Glaciimonas sp. CA11.2: one gene and its partner. The protein of the gene in region 2 binds, or shares a complex with, the protein of the main gene of each other region. Links are inferred from orthologs where the notes say so. Each region holds a gene or a part of one and is shown on either strand. Other genes may lie near its edges. The genes, in order: dsbD and RGU75_RS05295.

The links.
Region 1: the proteins of RGU75_RS05295 (region 2) and dsbD are in contact, whole or in part, in a crystal structure (PDB 1JZD), measured with the Escherichia coli proteins. The link is inferred for Glaciimonas sp. CA11.2 from one-to-one orthologs.

The regions. Positions count from the first base shown.
Region 1 is NZ_JAVIWL010000001.1:1,386,022-1,389,297, forward strand. Bases 13-2,965 are described here. They hold dsbD (protein-disulfide reductase DsbD), read right to left. Parts: upstream 2,447-2,965; coding sequence 578-2,446; downstream 13-577. Other genes in these bases: RGU75_RS05885 (peroxiredoxin), read right to left, coding at 13-204; cutA (divalent-cation tolerance protein CutA), read right to left, coding at 2,447-2,749; RGU75_RS05900 (ABC transporter permease), read right to left, coding at 2,793-2,965. Outside these bases: more of RGU75_RS05885, read right to left, coding at 1-12; more of RGU75_RS05900, read right to left, coding at 2,966-3,276. UniProt on the Escherichia coli protein: Required to facilitate the formation of correct disulfide bonds in some periplasmic proteins and for the assembly of the periplasmic c-type cytochromes.
Region 2 is NZ_JAVIWL010000001.1:1,232,392-1,235,507, forward strand. What follows is about bases 76-2,868. They hold RGU75_RS05295 (DsbC family protein), read right to left. Parts: upstream 1,964-2,868; coding sequence 1,187-1,963; downstream 76-1,186. Other genes in these bases: RGU75_RS05285 (DUF3429 domain-containing protein), read right to left, coding at 76-310; RGU75_RS05290 (nucleotidyltransferase family protein), read right to left, coding at 574-1,170; RGU75_RS05300 (FAD-dependent monooxygenase), read right to left, coding at 1,975-2,868. Also shown: more of RGU75_RS05285, read right to left, coding at 1-75; more of RGU75_RS05300, read right to left, coding at 2,869-3,116. UniProt on the Escherichia coli protein: Acts as a disulfide isomerase, interacting with incorrectly folded proteins to correct non-native disulfide bonds.

The DNA of each region.
Region 1 (3,276 bases), 150 kb from region 2 along the record:
TGCAATCACCTTAACGCCGCGCTGCTCAAACTCCGATTTCAATTTAGAAGTCAAACCAAGTTCGGTCGTGCATACGGGTGTAAAGTCAGATGGATGAGAAAAGAGTACCACCCAGGAATCGCCAGCCCAATCGTAAAATTTAATCTGGCCCAGCGAAGAATCTTGCTGAAAATCAGGGGCAACGTCGCCAAGACGTAGGGTCATGTCAATCTCCTTTAAATAATTCGGTTATCGGACAAATTTGCGCCAGTGAATCGGCAAAATATCTGTAAAGATATCGTAAAAAATACCGACGGCATTCTGAAAACCACAGAAAACATTAACGCAATCTCATGAAATTTGTCTGCTCATCTGACTGCCTTCGGTGCGCATTACCAATTTCTTAGAACCGTTATTGATTCCAGCCGGGACTTTGATAGCCCTAAAACTATAATCTCATCGAAAGACTTTTCTAAGGATTTTTAACGACTATGCAAATAACTTTACCCTATGTTGAAACTCGTGACATGTTGATTTTAAGAACTTGATGCAAGGCACTATCACTGATCACTTGTAACCGGCGGTGTACCCCTTTACCTTACCGAGGCTGATCTAAAACAGCCAATGACTGCGTAAATTTATCCGCATTCTGAAAACCAATCACTCGACCGCCAGCCAACTCTTTACCTCGGTGATCAAAAAGTATAATTCCCGGAGGCCCAAATAAATTAAAGCGTTTGAGCATGGCCTTGTCGTCGGCGTTATTTGCGGTCACATCAATTTGCAGCAACACAATATCGTTGAGGCGGGCTTTAACACGCGGATCAGTAAACGTAAATTTCTCCATCTCTTTGCACGATACGCACCAGTCAGCATAGAAATCCAGCAATGCCGGTTTACCATTCGTTTGGGCCAACGCTGCATCCAGCTCAGCAACCGACTTGACTCTCACAAATTCGGTATGCGCCGCTTGCGTGCCACTACCTAATTGCGCCAGCGGTGCCAGTACATCACGACCACCCGTTACAACGCTCACTAACTGCAAAATTCCGAGTGCAGCGAACACCAAACCGACCGCTTTCGAAAACCAACTGGTGGACACGTGCCACAACAAATAAGCGCCGTAACCGATTCCTAGCGCGGCCCAACACAGAATTTGCACTGCCGCAGGAATGACCGGCGAGACCATCCACACCGCCACGCCTAACATCAGCACACCAAAGAATCGTTTAACAGACTCCATCCACGCACCTGCGCGGGGCAATAGCGCACCGGCCGAAATACCGACTAATAATAACGGCACGCTCATCCCCACAGCCATCGCAAACAACGCACTACCGCCAATAACCACATTGCGCGTTTGACTGATGTATACCAACGCGCCCGCTAGCGGAGCCGCGACGCAAGGACCAACGATCAATGCAGAAAGCGCACCCATTACGAAAACACCTACCAGTTTGCCCGATGATTGCTTATCCGACACTTGTGACAACTTGGTTTGCATCGATCCGGGCAACTGCAATTGATATACACCAAACATAGATAGCGACATCAATACCATCAGCAGCGCGAAAGCAGACAATACCCACGCGTTCTGCAACGCCGCCGACAAACCTTCGCCAGCAAGACCTGCTGCGACGCCGAGCGCGGTATAAACGAGCGCCATTCCCAACACATAAGCAACCGATAACACAAACGCACGACGTCGTTTAACCTTCGTCCCTTCGCCGACAATAATCGACGACAAAATAGGGACCATCGGTAACACGCAAGGAGTGAATGACAAGCCGAGCCCTAATAACAAAAACAACGGCATGATAACCAGCAGTTTGCCGCCCTTCAATGATGATTCGATACGGCCGATGTCAGAGCCGCCGGATAAGTCCACGGAAGATACTGCGGAATTACTAACAACAGAATTCGATGGCGTATCGATATTTGGATTTGATGTACGGGACGATGAGGAGGTATCAAGCGCTGCGCCAGCACCTTTCGCTGCAGAGATTGCACCCATCAAGCCTCCGCCAGCTGTAATGCCATCGGCAGACAGATTAACGCGATGCTCCATAGGTGGGTAACACAAGCCCTTATCCGCGCATCCCTGACCTGTAACAATCAACGTAAATGCCTTGGTGGACTCGACCGGAATATTGATGGTCACCCTGTGATGATAAATCTCCACATTTTTCTGAAAAGTCCGATCAAATTTAACCACACCCGCGGGAATTTTCGGCTCACCCAACGTCGCGCCCTCAGCCTTAAAGCTAAACCGCTCACGGTACATGTAATAACCATCTGCAATTGCATAAGTCACTTCGGCGGTTTTGGGATCAGCCATACGCGCAGAAAATTTAAATGCGACTTCAGGCGCCAGATAATCCTCTTCTGCACGCGCAGAAGACATCAATAGAACCATCAGGCTCAGGATGACAAAAAACATCGATCGCAGTTTGCTCCAGGTAAACATTCAATTCCTTTGTGTTGCTGCGCCTATCCATTCGAGATAGGCTGGTAAGCCGCTAACCAGCGGGATCGCAATGATTTCTGGCAGCGCATAGGGATGCGCCGCTTTTATAAATTCCTCAAGTTCACTGTAACGCTCCGTCGTAGTCTTAATCAGCATCGCCACCTCGTTTGCTCGCTCTAAAACTCCCTCCCATCGATATACAGACTGCACCGCCGGCAGTAGGTTGACACACGCCGCCAGCTTACGTTCCACGAGTTGCTCCGCGAGTACGTTTGCGTCGACCACATTCGGCATTGTGGTCATCACTAAAATCACATCCAACATAGTCGCCCCACGAGTCTACTCCTTACAACAAACGCCGCCGGGTCAAGACCACGGCAGCATAAAATCCCACGCAACAATACGCTACTAAAATAGCCAAATCAGTGATTGGCGTGACCGGCCAATTGCCTAACAATAGCGGTCGCACCAGATTTACCGCGGCATTCAGAGGCAATATATGGGCGACTATTTGTAGCCATGAAGGCAACTGTGCGGATGGATAATAGACGCCAGACAAAAAAATCATGGGCGTCAACACTAAAGTGAAATAATAAGTGAAGAAGTCATAACCTTTGGCCAGCGCATTGAAGACCAAGCCTAACGACCCAAACGTCATGCCGATCAAGAACAATAGAGGCAGTACCAGCAACGTGTGGAGATGCAACCCTATTCCCAGACAAAACATCACCAGAAGAATCGCCACACCGGAAAAAATCGACTTCGTCGCGGCCCACAACATTTCGGCTAATATCACGTCATCGAGCGCCAATGGCGCATTTAAAAGCGCA
Region 2 (3,116 bases):
GAATCAATAAAGTATAACCATACGCAAAGAACAGGGTCGAAAACCAGGCAATCGTGGTCGGCATAATCCCCCAGATCAAGGCTCTTTTAGTCCGCTCTGCAGAGAGATCGGCACGCAATACCATCGCGCCCCAATGAATACCGCCTAGAAATGATAATGCAGCGACACCGTAAGCCATTTGACCGCGAATAAACTCGCCAAGCCAATCCGGGCTAACCAGCCAGCAACCCAGCGTTAACAGGACGAATGGGACCAAGCCCGTATAACCGAGAACAAGGATCAGGCGTTTATTTAGAAAGTGTGGATTCATCGCGGAAGATTGGCAAGTTAGTGAAGCACGACACGTCATCTACGCGGCAAACTTATGGCATCTATAAATCAGAAATGACCACGACAAAGCGTCGCAGACATGATGAACGTCAGGCGGAGCCAACAATAAAATACACGTTTGATTTAAAAATAAAATAAGCCGAGCGATGGCATGAAAAAACAATAGTCTACGGGGTTATCGCGAAACCAACACCCGCTTAGTGGGTTGCCATGCGCATAGAGGATCAATCAGCAGAATTCCGCTTACGATTGTGGTATATCGGCGACGGTATCAATGTCCTGTAAGACACCTGGATCATCCACCGCAACCTCCACCACAGGAAAACGCTCCAGCAAACCCCGCGCACCCTGATCGCCACGCAGCGCTAACAAGTGCGAAAGATGACGATGACTGAAAGCAACCGGATTACCGCGACGTTGATTGCAGACTGGCACCGCGATATCTGCGCCCTGATCCAATGCTGCTTTTAACGCCATGATCGTAGAAACCTGCACAAACGGCATATCGGCTAACGCGATCACCCATCCTACCGCGGTCGCTGTTTGCTGGAGACCAAACACCAGCGTCGTCGCCATTCCATCATCCGCATCAGCGCACTCAAGCAGCGTGCAGCCAACAAGCTCCTCTGCCAATTGCGCAGTCAACGGCGGCGCATCGGTCCGACACACCACAGTAACCGGCAACACGGCAGAAAGATGCTTTGCTGCTGCCGCCAAAACAGTTTCTCCGCTAGGAAGAAGTTGCAGCAATTTGCTCTGCTTCCCGCTTGGATCAAAACGACGACCACGACCGGCGGCGAGCAAAATACCTGCTATTTGATCGGTCGCCGGAAGATCCATGAGATAGTTGGCCGTCTTATTTGCTAGACGCGACTGGTGTAGCTGGCGCAGCCGGTACAACCGAGGCAAACTTTTCCTCAAGCGCCTTCGCATCGATAAAGCCCGGTATACGCGATCCATCGGCAAAGATGATCGTCGGCGTGCCACTGACGCCAAGCGCCTGTCCCAGCGCTAATACTTTGTCGTTCGGCGTCGCTACGCAACTCGCCGCAGCCGTAGCGGGCAACTTACCGTTCAGCATCCAGTCGTCCCACGCTTTGTCACGATTGGCGCTACACCAGACGTTTTTAGACTTCACCGCAGAATCCGCAGCCAGGATGTTATACATAAAGGTGTACACAGTGACGTTGTCAACATCCTGCAAAGTCTTACGGAATTTTTTGCAATAACCGCAGTTAGGATCTTCAAACACCGCAATCACGCGCTTGCCGTTGCCCTTGACGGACTTCATTGCCAGTTCCAGCGGCAAATCGGAGAACTTCACCTTACTGATTTCATCCATGCGCTCCTTAGTGTAATCCCGTGAACTCTTGGCGTCCAGGATACGACCAACGAACATATATTTAGCCGCTGCATCGGTATAAAAAATATCTTTCCCGACGCGCACCTCAAACATGCCCAAATACGGTGTTTTGGCAACCGCATCCACTTTGACACCATCCCCTAAACGCGGCTCGATAAGCTTTTTGACCGCGGTTTCTTGCGCAGTTTCAGCGATAGCTGCCGTCATCAATGAACCCAACATCACTGCCAACAACAATGGCTTTAAACGTTCCCAAATCCGTACTTGCATTACAACTCCCATTAATTTTTTTCGAATGTACGACCGAACGCATGACCCATCAATCGCCGCTTTAAGACCGGCAGCCTGTCCAGCAAGTTCAATCCGACGTTGCGCGCCAAGCGTAGCGGCGCTATGTCGAGCCCAAATAAGCGTTCAAGACCATCGGTAGCAAGTTGCATTAAAAGAATCTCTTCCTTGCGTGAACGCGCGTATTTTGCCAATACCGCGGTATCACCACAATCACGATGCGGACCGCGCTCGGCCAACACCTTAATCAAGGCAGTGACGTCACCAAACCCCAAGTTCATCCCTTGACCGGCCAGCGGATGCACCACGTGCGCCGCATCACCAATCAACGCAACCCGCGGCGCCACCAGCGCATGACTACGAATCAGCGCCAGCGGAAAACTCTGCACGCTCTCCGGTTGCAATGGCGTCAACTGACCTAACTGCGCACCCGCCAACGCCGACAAACGCTCTGCCAGTTGCGTCAGCGACTCCCGTAACAAAGTCGGTGCCAGGCTTTCCGGAGCCGACCACACCAACGACACCCGCTGCCCCGGCAACGGCAATAACGCGACGATTCCCTCTTCAGCAGTAAACCATTGATGTGCTACGTCATGATGCGGAAGGGTAGTTTCAAAGTTAGCCACAATCGCCCGCTGATGATAAGAGCGGTAATCGATGCCGATATCACATTGATGACGCACCCACGATTGCGCGCCATCAGCGCCAACCAGCAATGCAGCAGTCAGCAACGAACCATCTTGCAGCGTCAAGGTCACACCACCTTTGCCAGCGCCATCGCCGCCGCCAACGGCATCGCTGACCAACATCTGTTGTGCCCGACCACGGACCACACGCACGTTATGCGCAAACTTCAATGCCGCATCCAACGCCTGATTCAAATTGCGATCCTCAACGATCCACGCCAACGCACCAGTACGCGCACTAAAAGCATCAAAGGAAATACTCCCGGCATTGGCTTCCGCGCCGCCTTTGACCAGCATGCTCTCCACGGGCGCAACCCGACTATCATCCAGGGCATCCCACACCTTGAGACCTGATAGCAGACTACGGGCAACGTGATTCAACGCATAAACACGCGGGTCCCAAGCGGCGGAATCACCCGAACGATGGCTCTCAACTTGTAACGAGAGGT